One region of the Streptomyces sp. NPDC005393 genome, then DNA from elsewhere that is predicted to be linked to it. Evidence: riboswitches for the same ligand, from Rfam matches in the RefSeq annotation. Region 1 holds a riboswitch; each other region holds the start of a gene.
What was found. Region 1 has a riboswitch for cobalamin ahead of ABZS71_RS32155 (prenyltransferase/squalene oxidase repeat-containing protein). Riboswitches for the same ligand answer to the same signal wherever they lie in the genome.
Positions count from the first base shown of each region.

Region 1 (4,165 bases):
CGGGCCGCGCGCAGCCGCTGGACGTCCGCGACGAGGTGGGGCGCGAAGGTCATCGCGACGACGACCGCGACGCCCGCCTCGTACAGCGCGCCGGGCAGGGACTTGAGCAGCCGGGCCGGGCTGGCGAGCGCGTTCGCCGCGCCGACGCAGATCAGCAGGGTCGCCAGCTTCAGCCCGTCGTACAGCGCGAAGACCAGCCCCTCGGCCGCGACCCGGCCGCCGATCCGCACCCCCTGCGCCCAGTCGGGGAGCGGGACTTCGGGGAGCGTGAACAGCACGCGGGTACTGGGGATCGGCGAGCCGAAGAAGACCGCGAAGAACAGCCGGATCGCCAGCACCACCAGGCCGAGCTTCAGGAAGGCGGTGTACGAGCGGGCCCACGGCGCGTCCGTGCGGCGCACGGCGACGACATAGCCCGCGACGGCGATGAGCAGCCCGAGCAGCAGCGGATTGGTGGTCCGGGACGCGGCCGTGGCCAGCCCGAGCGCCCACAGCCACCAGGCGCCGGCGTGGAGTGCGTTGCCGCGGACGGGGGTGTGTGCCGTGGCGGGGGCGCGGAGCCGGGTGCGAGGCGTGCCGTCGGCGGTCCGCGGTGCCGTCGCGCTCATGTCCGGCGGCGGCGCGTCTGCCACACCGCCGCGGCGCCGAGCCCGACGACGAGGGCCAGCCCGCCGATCAGCCCGGCCGACGGGCCGCCGTCGGTGCCGCCGCCGCTCTTGTCGTCCTCGCTCTTGTTACTGCTCTTGCCGTCGCTCTTGTCGCCGCTCTTGCTGATCTGCTCGCCGCAGCCCGAGCTCGGGTATCCGGCGATGGCGCACAGCAGGGCGGCGGAGTCGTAGCGCAGCGGCTTGGCGACGGCGGCCAGCGCGTCCCCGGCCGTCGCGTCCTCGCCGACCCGCGCGCACTCCGTACGCGCCTTCGGCGGGGTCCGGCCGCCCGGCGCGTCCGCCGCCGTGCCGAAGTCCAGGACGACCGCGATCCGCTTGGTGCCGCCCTTGGCGGGCGTGTCCGCGCAGATCGCCTCGAAGGAGGCCGTACCGCGCGGTCGTACGGCGTCCTGGGAGTCCTCACTGACCGCGAAGCGGAAGCCGATCATGTCGCCGTCGCCCGGCCGCGCCGACGAGGGCCCCTGCGTCGCGTACGTCCAGCCGCCGCCGTCCCCGCCCCGCTGCCAGAACGACCAGTAGCGGTACCCCTCGGCGGCATGCGCCGGGGCCGCGCCGAGCGTGAGCAGCAGGAGGGCAACCGGCAGCAGGACGACGGCAGGCAGCCGCGGGAGGAGGACGGCAGGCGGCCGCCGCGTGGCAGGGGAGCCGCCCATCAGAGCCGCTGCTTCTTCCGGCCGCTGAGCAGGAAGCCGATGCCCATGCCCGCGGCCGCGCCGGCGCCCACGATCCACCAGACGCTGTTCATCCCGCCGTCGCCGTCGCCGTCGTCGTCCTTTTTGTCCTTGGTGGCCGACTCCGCCCCCGAACCCGCCGCCGCTTCCGGCTTCGGCCCGGTGGCGTTGAGCTGCCGTACGAGGTCGACGCCCCCGAAGTCACGCGGATCGCCACCGGCCGCGTGCGCCGCGAGGATCAGCTTGGCGAGCGCCCCCGGCTCGCCCTTCGACCACGCCGCCGCGCCGCTGTCCTTGCTCTGCAGCCAGTGGAGCGGCTTGCCCGCGGCCGCGCTGTGCTCCCCGGCGGCGAGTGCCACGACCGCGTCGGCGGTGGCGCCGAAGTCGGGCTGGTCCGTGGCGCCGGCCATCGAGGACATCAGGCGCATATCGTGTGCGGACAGGGCGAGGGAGAGATGTGCGAGGGCGGCCTCGGTGGCGTCCTGCGGCGTACGGGCCCTGCCGGCGTCCTTGCAGTCCAGCGGCTTGGGGTTCTTGTGGTTGTCCTTGCCGACGGTCTCGAAGACGAAGCCCTTGCCCTGAGTGGCCAGCGCGGCGCTCACGGTGGCCATGTTGTTCGCGGCGAGCTTGTCCTTGTCTCCGCTCTTGTCCGGTTGGTACGCGAACGCCCCGCGCTGTCCCGTCTTCGCCGCGCACCCCAGTTGCAGCCCGAGCAGCGCGTCGTACGGGCTCTTGCGGCCCTTCGCGGAGGCGGTCTTCGCCGGGTCCTGGGCCGCCGCGGCGAAGGCGCCGACCGCGACCGAGGTGGAGTTGGCGTCGCTCGGCCCGCCGGGGTTCATGCCCCAGCCGCCGTTGTCGTTCTGGTTCCGCTTCAGCCAGCCGATGCCCTTCTCCACCGCATCGGACCGCCCGCCCACCGCCGCCAGCGCCTGGACGGCCGCCGAGGTCGCGTCGGTGAACTCGCCCGTCTTCGGTCCGCACGCCTTCGCGGGGTCCGCGCGGTACGCAGCGAAGCCGCCGTCCGCGCACTGCTGCCCGGCCAGCCAGTCGACGGCCGACTTCGCCGGGGTGACGCCCACCGCGTCCTGGGCGAGCAGCGCGAGCGACTGCCGCCACACGCCGTCGAACTTCGGATCCTTGGCGCCGTACAGCCCCTTCGGACGCGCCGAGTCGTCGGCGAAGGCGGCAGGCGCGACGGCTGCGCCGCACAGGGCGGCGGAGACGGACAGAGCCGCCACGGTGCGGCGTACGTTCATGGCTGTGGTGCCTCTCGGTCATGTCGTTGCGGTGGGACAGGCGGATCGACGTACGGACGCGGCCGCGCACGGCTGACCACCCACGCGCGGAACGATCCGCCCCGCGACGACACGAAGACACCCGGCTCAGCTCCGCATACCTCGACGGTGCCGCCCCCGGTACCCCGGACGGCGGGAGCCTGCGTCGCGCCCGCCCAGGTGTTCCGGCTCGTACGCCCCGGAGGGGGCTCGTACTCACGGTTGCGGGTCAGCGCCGGATTCCCACCGACTTCCCCCGAACGGGCGCGAATGAAGTTTTACGGACACCTTATCCGGCGGCCGTCTGCCGTCGGCCTACCCCCCCCGGCCGCCTCAGGCCGGCGCTCCGGTTCCTTAGGACCGCCCCGCCCGCCCCGAACGATCCGCATGTCCTTCAGCGTTCGTGCCGGGTCCGTTGCGGATCATTCATGCGCATTGCACGGCCTCTTCGTGACACATGCGACTGTTCCGCTTCGGTCGTGGCGTGGAAGTCTTCGTGCCACACCGCGAACCGGCGGTGCCCCTGGGCTTCGCCGTTGCTCCGGGCACCCGGTGCGCGGGCGGGCGCCGGCCGACCGCGGGCCCGGCCCGCGCCTGTCTCACGGCCGGCCGGGTGGCGGGCGACCGGGCCCGCCGTCTGTCCGGCTACCCGGCCGGCGCGCGGGGCCGGCTCATCACGCCGGCCCGCGCCTGTGCCTCACCGCGCGCCTCACCCTGGCTCGCTCCGTCGCGCGCCTTGGCCGTGGTCGCCTTACGGACGGACGTCGGGCCCACTCCTCGCGGCGTGGGACGCGCGGTCGGCCGGTCAGACCCACCCCGCGCCCCGTGAGATCCGTATGGCGTCCACACGGTTGCGGGCCCCGGTCTTACGCGTGATGGCGGCCAGGTAGTTGCGTATCGTCCCGTTGGACAGATGCAGGGTCCCGGCGATCTCCGCGATCGAGGCGCCGTCGGCGGCCAGTGACAGTACGCCCAACTCACGGTCGGTCAGCGGGATTTCGGCGGCCTGGAGAAAGCCGTAGCCCAGCGAGTCATCGACGAACCGTTTTCTCTTCGCCACATGTCGTATGCCGTCCAGGAGATGCTGTGGCGGGGCGTTCTTGTCGATGTAGCCCAGTGCCTGGGCCTCATGGGCGCGGCGCAGCGGGCCGGGGCGCCCGGCGTGGGCCAGCACGAGCAGTCCGCACGCGCCGTCCTCGCTCGAGGCGGAGCTCACGATCTTCCCTAAGTCGCCCTTGTGTGCCACCCCGTCGGGACCCGCGGACTCCGTGTCCACCACGCACACGTGCGGTTGTGAGGAACGGGCTCTGCTACGCGCGTCACGCCACGAGGACGCGATCACCTCGATGTCTGGTTCGGCCCGTATCAGCGATGCCAGCGCCGAGCGCAGCAGGCCTGAATCGTGTACCAGAAGTACCCGGATCACGAACTTCTCCACCCCCTGTGATGTCTTGCTTCAGTCGCACGCGGTTGCCGCTCTGCCACGCGCCGTTCATGAATACCGGGATTGCCCATGCCGCGAACACGGAATTCAAGCCAATGGGGGGCGTGC
Region 1 is NZ_JBEXFG010000063.1:25,407-29,571, reverse strand. It holds gene ABZS71_RS32165 (energy-coupling factor transporter transmembrane protein EcfT) at 1-608, opposite strand, end outside; gene ABZS71_RS32160 (SCO2322 family protein) at 605-1,321, opposite strand; gene ABZS71_RS32155 (prenyltransferase/squalene oxidase repeat-containing protein) at 1,321-2,595, opposite strand; cobalamin riboswitch at 2,771-2,898, opposite strand; gene ABZS71_RS32150 (response regulator transcription factor) at 3,419-4,039, opposite strand.

Region 2 (4,165 bases), on a different contig from region 1:
CCGTTGCCGACGTCCAGGACGCTGCTCTGGTCGAGCGAGCGGTTGTCGTACCGCACCAGCGAGAAGTCATTGCCGGGGAAGCTGCTTTGGACCGTGGTCCCGATGTTCGTGGATCCCGAGGTGTCGGTGAACCAGGGGGTGCCGGTGGGCCCGCAGTGACCCGCCGTCAGGATGAAGCCGGTCTGGCCGTTGGTGACATTGAAACCGGCGGAGCAGCGGCTGCCGTTGGTGAAGATCGGGGCGGCGCCGGCGGTCCTGGTGGTGAAGGAGCCCGTCGTCCGCTCCATGCTCACCTCGCTGCCCACCCGCGCGCCGAGGTCCTTCATCCGTGACCAGCGGGCGGCGGGGACGGTGCTGTCGCCGAGCACCACCACCTTGTTGGACGCGGGGTCCACCATCCACGCGGTGCCCGCCACCCGGGGCGCCGAGCGCAGCGTCTCGGTGGCGGAGTCCAGCTCATTCATGCTGTACCGCACCCGCTTGGCCTTCGCCCCCGCCCGGCTGACCTCGGCCGCCGCGTCCGCGTCGGTCACCGCGACCACCGGGCGCCCGTCGGAGCCGATCCAGTTGCCCGCCGTACGGGAGGTGCCGAGCCGGGACACCAGACGCCCGCCCAGATCGTCGCTCCGCGCCCCCAGGACGTGCGTGCCGTCTCCGGTCGCCCCGTGAGCCGATCCCGATGCACCCGGTGCGGACTGCGCGACCATCACGCCGCCGCAGACCAACGCCCCGACGGCCGCGAACCGTACGAGTCGGCGTCCACCTCGCCGCATGTGCTTCACCACCCTGCCTCCTTACGTCGATCCAGCCCCGGGGCCTCGGACGGTGAAGACCCTCTCCCTCATACGGGCGGAACCGGCGTCGCGCTCACCGCGGGCGGCGGGCGTCTACGGAATGCGCGGGACGCGCTGGTGGAAGCAGATCCGGTCGAGGCCCGGACCGTCGTAGTCGCTGTGCACGGGCAGACTGTCGATCTCGCGGTCGCCCGGCTCAAGGGCGCGGACCCGGCGTCGCGCGGGCAGTGCGTGGCACGCGGAGCGTCGCCATCGCGGCGGCGGCGCAGACGATCGCGAGGGCGGGGCGGGGCTTGGCCGTGGGTAACGCCATCACGTCACAGAAGTCCATCCGATGGGGGCGCGCCATCGGAGAGATCGTTTCGTTACGACGAACGCGATGAGCGCGACGGACCGCCCGGCCACCGAACCGGTTTCCCGGGACCGGGGTGAGCGCCTAGTCTGGGCCGTGCAGCTGGTTCGCCCTGTCCGCCAGGCAGGCGCGTCGTAAGAGGGAACCCGGTGGGAATCCGGGACTGCCCCGCAGCGGTGAGCGGGAACGACCGCCGTCATACGCACTGGGCCCGGCAGCCGGGTCTGGGAAGCGACGGCCAGTAGATGCCTCGTGGGGACACGAGGCGCGCCCGCGAGTCCGAAGACCTGCCACTGCCCGTGCGCGTCGGACGCGCGCGGTCTCTCGGTGACCTCGAGGGCGGGTCGGCGGCGCGGGCGGGCACCATGCGGTGTTTCCGGGGTCCGCGCCATCCCTTCGCGCCCTGTGCCCGGTCCCCGGGAGCTCATGACGAGTGCTCGCGAAGGAGAGTTCCGTGACAACGCACGCGACGGCGGCGGCCAGGGCCACCGTGTACGGCTACCCCCGCCAGGGGCCGGACCGGAAGCTGAAGAAGGCCGTCGAGGGGTACTGGAAGGGCCGGGTCACCGCCGAGGCCCTCCGGGAGACAGCGGCGGGCCTGCGCCGTACCACCTGGCGGCAGCTGGCCGACGCCGGTCTGCACGAGGTGCCCACCGGCGACTTCTCGATGTACGACCATGTGCTGGACACCAGCGTCATGGTCGGCGCCGTCCCCGACCGCCACCGCGCCGCCGTCGAGGCCGATCCGCTGGACGGCTACTTCGCGATGGCGCGCGGCACCCGGGAGGTGGCGCCGCTGGAGATGACCAAGTGGTTCGACACCAACTACCACTATCTGGTGCCCGAGCTCGGCCCCGACACCGTCTTCCGCGCCGACTCCGCAAAGCAGGTGGCCGAGTTGAGGGAGGCGGTCGCGCTCGGCCACACCCCCCGCCCGGTGCTGGTCGGCCCGGTCACCTATCTGCTGCTCGCCAAGCCCGCACCCGGAGTGGACGGCTCGTTCGTACCGCTCACCCTCCTGGACCGGCTGATTCCGGTGTACGCGGAGGTGCTGGCCGATCTGCGGGCGGCCGGCGCCGAGTGGGTCCAGCTGGATGAGCCGGCGCTGGTCCAGGACCGCACGGCGGCCGAGCTGAACGCCGCCGCCCGCGCCTGCCGTGAGCTGGGCGCCCTCACCGACCGGCCCAAGCTGCTGGTCGCCTCGTACTTCGACCGGCTCGGCGAGGCCCTGCCGGTGCTGGCCAAGGCGCCGGTCGAGGGGCTGGCGCTCGACTTCACCGGGCCTGCTTCGGCCAACCTCGACGATCTCGCCGCGGCCGGCGGGCTGCCGGGGAAGCGCCTGGTCGCGGGCGTCGTGGACGGCCGCAATGTGTGGATCAACGACCTGTCGGCGTCGCTGTCCACCCTCGGCACCCTGCTCGGTCTCGCGGGCCGGGTGGATGTGGCCGCGTCCTGCTCCCTGCTGCATGTCCCGCTGGACGCGACGGTCGAGCGCGAGGTGGATCCGCAGATCGCCCGCTGGCTGGCGTTCGCCCGGCAGAAGACGGCCGAGATCGTCACCCTCGCCCGCGGGCTGAGCGACGGTACGGACACCATCGCCGCGCAACTCGCCGCCAACCGCGCCGATCTGGCCTCCCGGGCCGGCTCCGCGCTGACCCGCGACCCGGCCGTACGCGCCCGCGCCCAGGCCGTCACCGGGGCCGACGCCCGCCGCTCACGGCCGTACGCCGAGCGGGTCGCCGCCCAGCGCGACCGGCTGCGGCTGCCGCAGCTGCCGACGACCACCATCGGCTCCTTCCCGCAGACGGCCGAACTGCGCACCGCCCGCGCCGATCTGCGGGCCGGGCGGATCGGCACCGCCGGTTACGAGGAGCGGATCGAAGCCGAGATCCGCGAGGTGGTCTCCTTCCAGGAGAAGGCCGGACTCGATGTCCTGGTGCACGGCGAGCCCGAACGCAACGACATGGTCCAGTACTTCGCCGAGCGGCTCACCGGATATCTCGCCACCCGGCACGGCTGGGTCCAGTCCTACGGCACCCGCTACGTCCGCCCGCCGATCCTGGCCGGCGACATCTCCCGCCCGGAGCCGATGACGGTGCGCTGGACGGCCTACGCCCAGTCCCTCACCGACCGTCCGGTCAAGGGCATGCTCACCGGCCCGGTCACCATGCTCGCCTGGTCCTTCGTCCGCGACGACCAGCCGCTCGCCGAGACCGCCCGCCAGGTCGCGCTGGCGCTGCGCGACGAGGTGGCCGACCTGGAGGCGGCCGGGACCTCGGTCATCCAGGTCGACGAGCCCGCCCTGCGCGAAACCCTGCCGCTGCGCGCCGCCGGCCGCCCCGGGTATCTGGCCTGGGCCACCGAGGCGTTCCGGCTCACCACGGCGGGGGTGCGCCCGGACACCCAGATCCACACCCATATGTGCTACGCCGAGTTCGGCGACATCCTCCAGGCCATCGACGACCTCGACGCCGATGTCATCAGCCTGGAGGCGGCGCGGTCGCATATGCAGGTGGCCGGGGAGCTGGCCGAGGCCGGCTATCCGCGCGAGGTCGGCCCCGGTGTCTACGACATCCACTCCCCCCGGGTACCGAGCGCCGAGGAGGCGGCCGCCCTGCTGCGCAGGGGGCTCGAGGCCATCCCGCCCGAGCGGCTCTGGGTCAACCCGGACTGCGGGCTGAAGACCCGCGGCTGGCCCGAGGTCCGTACGTCGCTCAAGCACATGGTGGCCGCCGCGAGGGAGGTACGGGCCGTGCTGGACGGCACCGCGTCCTGACTCATGAGTCCTGAGTCCTGAGTCCTGAGGGCGGGGCGCCTGGGGGCCGTCGCGGGCGCGTGTGCTCGCGGCGGCCCCCGGCCCCTTACCGCGACGCGGCCAGCGGCCGACCGCAGCGCAGATTCCACCGTCCCGAGCGGCCGCTGAGCTCGGTCGCGGTCAGCGGGGCGACATCGAGGCGCCAGAAGGTCCGCGCGGGGATGGCGAGGGCGTGGACGAGGGCGGCGCGGACCACGGCGGGCT
Region 2 is NZ_JBEXFG010000014.1:115,087-119,251, forward strand. It holds gene ABZS71_RS15135 (S1 family peptidase) at 1-782, opposite strand, end outside; cobalamin riboswitch at 1,250-1,439, shown strand; gene metE (5-methyltetrahydropteroyltriglutamate--homocysteine S-methyltransferase) at 1,601-3,922, shown strand; gene ABZS71_RS15145 (histidine phosphatase family protein) at 4,008-4,165, opposite strand, start outside.
Region 2: linked by a shared signal. The riboswitch ahead of metE (5-methyltetrahydropteroyltriglutamate--homocysteine S-methyltransferase) and the one ahead of ABZS71_RS32155 (prenyltransferase/squalene oxidase repeat-containing protein) in region 1 are both predicted to bind cobalamin.

Region 3 (4,165 bases), on a different contig from region 1:
GCCGGTCAGGTTGGTGCCCGTGATCAAGTACAGGGTGCCGCCGGTGGTCGGTCCCACGACCGGGGTGATGGAGACGGCGGGGGGCGGCGTCGGCGCCACGTAGGTGTACGGCTGGCTGTTGCTGGTGCCGACGGTGGTGGTGACGAGGACCTGGACGGACCCGGGCGCGTGCGGCGGGGCTATCACCACGACGACGTCGTTGGTGGGATTCCCCGACCAGCCGCCTCCGGGCCAGCCACCGCCGCCCCAGCCGCCGTCCCAGTCACGACCCCAGCCGCCGCCACCGGAACTGCTCTGGCTGGCGATCTGGGCGGGCACGCCGCCGAAGGTCACACTGATGACGTTGCGCAGGTTCTGCCCGTTCAGCTGGACGAGGTTCCCACCGGCGGCGGGGTCCGAGTTGGGCACCACGGACAGCAGCAACGGCGGCCGCGCGACGCCCGGCGGCGGGCCGAGCAGGCCGAGGTGCTGGTCGCGGCGGACGCGGTGCCGGGCCCGGGGGCTCGGGCTCACGGGGATCGTGATCTGCAGCCAGCAGTCGATGACGGCCGCTCACCGGCTCTACGGGCGGCTGGGCTTCGTCCGCGCGCCGGAGCGCGACTGGGAGCCGATACCGGGCATCGCGCCGCTGTGGGTACCACCGCGCCGATGGCGCGGCCCTCGGCCCAGCGGGCGAGCGCCTGGGCCTGCCGGTATCCCCGCTCCGTCAGGGCGCTGTCGGAGATTCCGGCATACCGGTTCTCCGCGTGCCACACGGTCTCGCCGTGGCGTACGAGCAGCAGTCGGGCGGTCATCCGGCGCCTCCCACGCGTCGGCCATTGCCTCATCAAGTCCAAGGTGTTAAATCGAGCATCGCTCATGTGATGGAACGCCGAAGGAAGGCCACCCATGCGCGTCCTCGCCGCCGGAGACCACTTCATCACGCCCGAGCTGATCGCGGCGGCCCTCCTCGATCAGCTGGACCCGGACGGTTTGGACATCGGCGAGCTGACGCTTCCGTGGCCGCACGAGCCCTTCGGCCCCGTGGACGGGGTGAGCGAGGCGAGCGGCACCGAGGAGCAGCTGATCGAGGCGCTCCTCGATGCCGAGGTGTGTGTGACACAGACGGCGCCCTTCACCGAGCGGGTGTTCGCCGCCCGCCCCGAGCTGCGCATGGTCGCGGTCGCCCGCGACGGCCCGGTCAATGTCGACCTGGTGGCCGCGGCCCGCGCGGGCGTCGCCGTGAGCTTCGCCCCGGGCCGTAACGCCGTCGCCGCCGCCGAGTTCACGATCGGCATGATGCTCGCCGCGATGCGCCGGATCCCCACCGCCCACGCCGAGCTGCGCGCCGGCCGCTGGCCCGGTGACCTCTCCGCGTACCAGGAGGCCGGCGGCGAGCTGGACGGCGCGACCGTCGGCCTGATCGGCTACGGGGCCGTCGGCCGGATCGTCGCCCGGGTGCTGCGCGCCTTCGGCGCCCGGGTGCTGATCGCGGACCCGTACACGGACGGCGAGGCCGCCCGCGCCGACGGCGTCGAACCCGTCAAGCTCGACGAACTCCTCGTGCGCAGCGAGATCGTGAGCCTGCACGCCCGGCTGACCGCCGAGACCCGCCATCTCCTCGACGCGGGCCGGCTCGCGCGGATGCGGCCCGGCGCGGTCCTCGTGAACACCGCGAGCGGCGGGCTGCTCGACTACGCCCCGCTGCCCGAGGCGCTGCGCACCGGCCGCCTCGGCGCCCTCGCCTTGGATGTATACGACATCGAACCGCCGCCCGCCGACTGGCCGCTGTACTCCGCGCCGAACGTCGTCACCACCCCGCATCTGGCCGGCGCCACCCGGCAGACCGCCCACCGCGCCGCCGCCGTCACCGCCGCCGAGGTCGGCCGCTACGCACGCGGCGAGAGGCTTCACCACCTTGCCAACCCCGAGGCCACGGAGGGCAGCAAGCGGTGAGCTGACGGTTCCCAGTTGTTCGCGGATGTGATCGGCCGCCCGGTGCGCGTCCCCGCCGAGCCCCGAAGTGGGGGCGCGGGGTGCGGCGCGGTCGCCCGGCGACCCGGTCGACACACCACACCGGCAGGCCGATTCGCGTACTGTCGGACCGCGTCGGGACCACCGCGAGACCTTCGAAAGCGGCTACGCCGACGACCGCGCCCGCCTCGCCCGGGCTTTCGCCGGATGGCGGAACACGGGCCCCAGGTCACGGGCAGCGCCGGGAACGCACTAGCACATTTATACGAAACTCCTCACCTCACGACACAAGATGTGGGGGCACGTGCGTCGGCCGACACAAGATGTATGCTCGTGCTCGCTGTCGCCGCAGGGGAATCCGGTGGGAATCCGGAACTGTCCCGCAACGGTGTACGTGTGCGCTTTATGCGTACCCGCGAGTCCGAGGACCTGCCGACGGCCGTCTGCATACGTCCGGGCCTCGCGGGTTGGGTTCGATGGACGCTGCGCGGTGTGCCTCCGTACGCGAGTGCGGAATCGGCATGCCCGTACGCGACCGTCGCGCACCGCCCTCCTGGCCCCCAGCCGAGCGAGGGAGAGCACTTCAGTGACCATCGCGCCCGCGGATCCGGTTTCAGAGGCAACGGCTTCTCAGGCAGTGACCGACGCGCCCGGGACCGCCCTGCTGCGGACCCTGACCGGCCTCACCGCCGATCTTCCCGCCACCGACCCCGGCAAGGTCGCGGCCGCCGCCCTGCGCGGCCGCCATCCCGGCTCGGACGAGGCGGAGTTGCGCACTCTGGCGATCGAGGCGGCGGCCGGGCTGATCGCCGAAGAGCCGGAGTACTCACGGCTGGCCGCGCGGCTGCTGGCCCTCGCGATCACGGAGGAGGCGGCCGGGCAGGGCTCGGTCTCCTTCTCCGCCTCCGTCCGGGTGGGCCACCACGAGGGCCTGATCGCCGACTCCACCGCCGAGTTCGTGGCCACGCACGCCGCCCGGCTGGACGCGCTGGTGGACCAGGCGCTCGCCGACGGCGCCGACAACCGCTTCGGCTACTTCGGGCTGCGCACCCTGCACAGCCGCTATCTGCTGCGCCACCCGATCACCCGTCAGGTGATCGAGACCCCGCAGCATTTCCTGCTCCGGGTGGCCTGCGGGCTCGCCGAGGACGGGTCCGAGCGGGCCCTCGCCGATGTGGCCGAGCTGTACCGGCTGACCAGCACGCTGTCGTATCTGCCCAGCTCCCCCACGCTGTTCAACTCCGGCACCCGCCATCCGCAGATGTCCTCCTGCTATCTGCTGGACTCCCCGCTGGACGAGCTCGACTCGATCTACAACCGCTACCACCAGGTCGCACGGCTCTCCAAGCACGCGGGCGGCATCGGGCTGTCGTACTCCCGCATCCGTGCGCGCGGTTCGCTGATCCGGGGCACCAACGGCCACTCCAACGGCATCGTGCCGTTTCTGCGGACGCTCGACGCCTCCGTGGCGGCCGTCAACCAGGGAGGCCGGCGCAAGGGCGCCGCCTGCGTCTATCTGGAGACCTGGCACGCGGACATCGAGGAGTTCCTGGAGCTGCGGGACAACACGGGCGAGGAGGCCCGCCGCACCCACAACCTCAACATCGCGCACTGGATCCCGGACGAGTTCATGCGCCGGGTCGAGGCGGACGCCGACTGGTCGCTGTTCTCGCCGGTCGACGCGCCCGAGCTGGTGGACCTGTGGGGCGAGGAGTTCGACGCCGCGTACCGGAAGGCCGAGGCCGAGGGGCGGGCGCTCAAGCAGATCCCGGCGCGCCAGCTGTACGCCCGGATGATGCGCACCCTCGCGCAGACCGGCAACGGCTGGATGACGTTCAAGGACGCCGCCAACCGCACCGCGAACCAGACCGCCGAGCCCGGCAAGGTCGTCCACTCCTCCAACCTCTGCACCGAGATCCTGGAGGTCACGGACGACGGCGAGACCGCCGTGTGCAACCTGGGCTCGGTCAACCTCGCGGCACACCTCGGCAAGGACGCCGGCGACGGGGAAGAGGGCATGGACTGGGAGCGGCTGGACGCCACGGTCCGTACCGCCGTGACCTTCCTCGACCGCGTGGTGGACATCAACTTCTACCCCACGGAAGAGGCCGGGGCCTCCAACTCCCGCTGGCGGCCGGTGGGACTCGGCCTGATGGGGCTGCAGGACGTCTTCTTCCGGCTGCGGCTGCCCTTCGACTCCCCCGAGGCGAAG
Region 3 is NZ_JBEXFG010000001.1:163,625-167,789, reverse strand. It holds gene ABZS71_RS00815 (IPT/TIG domain-containing protein) at 1-513, opposite strand, end outside; partial or broken gene ABZS71_RS00810 (GNAT family N-acetyltransferase) at 491-622, shown strand; partial or broken gene ABZS71_RS00805 (phosphoglycerate mutase family protein) at 639-794, opposite strand; gene ABZS71_RS00800 (2-hydroxyacid dehydrogenase) at 889-1,935, shown strand; cobalamin riboswitch at 2,268-2,405, shown strand; gene ABZS71_RS00795 (ribonucleoside-diphosphate reductase subunit alpha) at 2,540-4,165, shown strand, end outside.
Region 3: linked by a shared signal. The riboswitch ahead of ABZS71_RS00795 (ribonucleoside-diphosphate reductase subunit alpha) and the one ahead of ABZS71_RS32155 (prenyltransferase/squalene oxidase repeat-containing protein) in region 1 are both predicted to bind cobalamin.

Region 4 (4,165 bases), on a different contig from region 1:
TGGTGGGCGTGAGCGTCCCGAGGACCTGCCGGCCGTCGAGATCCACGCCGACCGCGTCGCGCGGGCCGAGCCGGTCGTAGGGGAGGCCGCTCGGGGTCACCAGGACGGTGTCGCCGACCCGCGCCGAGACATTGCCCGAAGTGCCGACGACGAGGCCGTCGGCCGTGGTTCTGCGGGCCGTCCGGACCACCTGGGCCCACGCCTGCCGCAGGGGCCGGGTCAGCCGCGGCCGCTGTGGGGATCGCGACTCCGTCACGCCCTCACCTCCGGGGTCCGATCCTGCCAGGCGGCCGGGGCCGAGGACATGGCGGGGCGGGGTCCTTATCGGCCCTTCGGGTACGCCCCTCAAACCCCGTATGACGTACGGAAGTACGGCGAGAGTCGGACCGGCGCCGCACTCTCGCCCGCGCGTCACCATGACGCCCGCCTCAGTTCACCTTCCGTTCATCCAGTTTCCTTACGTTCACCGTGCTGATACCGAACCTTCGAACTGATTGACCGGGTGTATGGAACACATCACGCTTCTCATCGGGATCGTGATCATCACGGCCTTGGTGTTCGACTTTACGAACGGCTTCCACGACACCGCCAACGCCATGGCCACCACCATCTCCACGGGAGCACTCGGTCCCCGGGTGGCGGTGGCGATGTCGGCGGTCCTCAATCTCGTCGGCGCGTTCCTGTCCGTGGAGGTCGCCAAGACCATCTCCGGAGGGATCGTCGACGAGAATTCCGGCATCCGACCCGAAGTGATCTTCGCGGGTCTGGTCGGCGCGATCCTCTGGAATCTGGTGACCTGGCTCGCCGGGCTCCCCTCCAGCTCCTCGCACGCTCTCTTCGGCGGCCTCATCGGCGCCACGGTGGCCTCCGTCGGCCTGCAGGGGGTCAACGGCGACGCGATCGTCATGAAGGTCCTGATCCCCGCCGTCGCCGCGCCGATCGTGGCCGGAATCGCCACGTTGGCCGCCACCCGGCTCACCTACCGGCTGGGCCGCGACCGCTCCCCCGAGGACACCGCGAAGGGCTACCGCGCCGGCCAGATCGCCTCGGCCGCCCTGGTCTCCCTCGCCCACGGCACCAACGACGCCCAGAAGACGATGGGTGTGATCACCCTGGCGCTGGTCACCGGCGGCGTCGTCGCGCCCGACTCCGACCCGCCGCTGTGGGTCATCGTCTCCGCGGGCCTGGCCATCGCGCTCGGCACCTACCTGGGCGGCTGGCGCATCATCCGCACCATGGGCAAGGGCATCACCGACATCCAGCCGCCGCAGGGCTTCGCCGCCCAGACCGGTGCCGCGACCGTCATCCTCGCCTCCTCCCACATCGGCTTCGCGCTGTCCACCACCCAGGTCTGCTCCGGCGCCGTGATGGGCGCGGGGGTCGGCCGCAAGGGCGCGGTGATGCACTGGTCGACCGCGGGCCGCATGGTCATCGCATGGGTGCTGACCCTGCCGGCCGCGGGTCTCGTCGCGGGCGGCGCGGCGCTGCTGGCCGACCAGGGGAGCTGGGGAGTCACGGCGGTCGCCGTGCTGGCCGTCCTGGCCTGCGGGGCGATCTGGGCGCTGTCGCGCCGCAAGCCCGTGGACCACACCAACGTCAACGAGGTCGGAGTGCCGTCCGCCGAGCCGGTGGGCGCCGTCACCGCCGCCCTGCGGTCCGTCGCCCCGCCGCCCGCGGGTGCCGCGACCACTACCGAGACCACCGCGGACACCACCGCGGAGAGCGTCCCGGAGCCCACCGCGGCGCCCGCCACGGAGACCACCCCCACCCCCGCCGCCGCGGCGACCAGCACCACCAGCTAAAGGGAGCTACGTAGATGAGCATCGACTGGGCGGCACTCGGCCAGGTCTTCGGCATCAGCCTCGCGGTGACGGTCGGCATGGTGGGCGTCTTCACCCTGGGGATCGTCGGAACGTCCCGGAGTGACCAGCCGCAGCCGCACGACGGCGCGGTCGGCACGGCGGTGGTGGCGGGCGGCGCCTCCGCGGCCGCCCGCACCGCCGCGTACGCCTGCTTCGGGCTGTGCGCCGCGGTCGTGGCGTACGGCATCTATCTGATCGTCGCCTGAGGACCGCACGTCCTCATCGACCCCACCGACCGCCGGGCGGCGGCGCTGACCAGCGTCGACCGACCGGCGGTCGGTCCATGTGGGCCTCGGCACACTCACGCATCGCGGGTCATATGCGAGTTGACGGCCATTCGCGGCCCATGGTGGACTTCCGGAGCCAAACGGCGGCAGGAGAGGAAGCCGGTGAGAATCCGGCGCGGTCCCGCCACTGTCACCGGGGAGCGCTCTCCCATCGCCTGTATGGGGTCACGGCTCATCCATATGGTTCGTCCGTATGCGGAGCTGGAAGGCCGGGAGAACCGCGGATCCGGGAGCCAGGAGACTCTCACCGCCGGTCACGTCGAGCCAGGGCGCGGACCCTGAGTGAGGACATACCGCCATGCCCGGCCCCGAAACGCCGCCAGCCCCACCTGTCCGCACGCCGCCGCGCCGAGGCGCGACGGCGGGCTGACGGATGCGTGCCGACCACGCCTCGTACGCGTGCGGCGCCGCCCTCGGCTTCCTCGGCGACCTCGCCATGGGCGATCCGCGCCGCGGTCATCCGGTGGCCGCGTTCGGGCGCGCCGCCGCGGCCGCCGAGCGGCGGCTGTGGCGCGACCACCGCGGCCACGGGGCCCTGCACACCGCGCTGTGCGCGGGCGGCGCGGCCGCCGGTGCCGCGCTGCTGACGCGTACCGTACGGGCCCTTGCCGGGCCCCGTACGACGGACATCGCGCTGACCGCCGCCGCCACCTGGGCCGTGCTGGGCGGTACGACGCTCCGGCGTGAGGCGCGGGCCGTCGGCGACGCGCTGGCCGCCGGGGACCTCGCCACCGCCAGGGAGCGGCTGCCGCATCTGTGCGGACGCGATCCGCAGGCGCTGGACGGACAGCAGATGGCCCGCGCGGTCGTCGAATCGGTCGCCGAGAACACCTCCGATGCCGTGGTGGGCGCGCTGGTGTGGGGCGCCGTGGGCGGAGTGCCGGGGCTCATCGGCTTCCGCGCCGTCAACACCCTGGACGCCATGGTGGGCCACAAGTCGCCGCGCTACCGGCGGTTCGGCTGGGCGGCGGCCCGTCTGGACGACGCCGCCGGCTGGCCCGGTGCGCGCCTTACGGCGGCCCTGGCCACCCTCGCGGGCGCCGACCCGCGCGGCGCGTGGCGCGCCTGGCGGCGGGACGGACGGCGCCATCCGAGCCCCAACGCGGGCCCGGTGGAGGCGTCCTTCGCGGGCGCGCTCGGCGTACGGCTGGGCGGCACCCTCGCGTACGGCGGCCGGGTCGAGCACCGGCCGGTGCTCAACTCCGGCGGGCGCGCCGTGGAGATCACGGACATCGACCGCGCGGTGCGGCTGTCGCGCCGCGTCGGCGCCCTGGCGCTGCTGACGTCGATCGCGGCGAGAGCCGTTGTGGGCCGCCGTTCCTCCCCCGGCTACCGCTGGGAGGTTCCCTCTGGGCGGGACGGGTGGGCACAACCCACCCACCGGCCCGCACCCGACAACGAAAGGGCACGCCGATGACCGGGCCTGGCCACGGCCTGCTGGTCGCGGGGACGACCTCGGACGCGGGCAAGAGCGTGGTCACGGCGGGTATCTGCCGGTGGCTGGCGCGCAAGGGCGTCCGCGTGGCGCCCTTCAAGGCGCAGAACATGTCGCTCAACTCCTTCGTCACCCGGGACGGGGCGGAGATCGGGCGCGCCCAGGCCATGCAGGCCGCCGCCGCGCGCGTCGAGCCCAGCGCCCTGATGAACCCCGTACTGCTGAAGCCGGGAAGCGACAGCAGCAGCCAAGTGGTGCTGCTGGGCAAGCCGGTGGGCGAGCTGAGCGCCCGCGGCTACCACAGCGAGCGGCGCGAGGCGCTGCTCGGAACTGTCACGGAGTGCCTGGCGGAGCTGCGCCGCACCCATGACGCGGTGATCTGTGAGGGCGCGGGCAGCCCGGCCGAGATCAATCTGCGCCGTACCGACATCGTCAACATGGGGCTCGCACGGGCCGCCGGGCTGCCGGTCGTGGTGGTCGGCGATATCGACCGCGGGGGCGTCTTCGCGTCCTTCTTCGGCACGACCGCGCTGCTGTCGGCACAGGACCAGCGGCATATCGCCGCCTATATGGTCAACAAG
Region 4 is NZ_JBEXFG010000019.1:89,660-93,824, reverse strand. It holds gene ABZS71_RS18165 (class II aldolase/adducin family protein) at 1-256, opposite strand, end outside; gene ABZS71_RS18160 (inorganic phosphate transporter) at 507-1,802, shown strand; gene ABZS71_RS18155 (hypothetical protein) at 1,817-2,068, shown strand; cobalamin riboswitch at 2,241-2,393, shown strand; gene ABZS71_RS18150 (cobalamin biosynthesis protein) at 2,523-3,566, shown strand; gene ABZS71_RS18145 (cobyric acid synthase) at 3,563-4,165, shown strand, end outside.
Region 4: linked by a shared signal. The riboswitch ahead of ABZS71_RS18150 (cobalamin biosynthesis protein) and the one ahead of ABZS71_RS32155 (prenyltransferase/squalene oxidase repeat-containing protein) in region 1 are both predicted to bind cobalamin.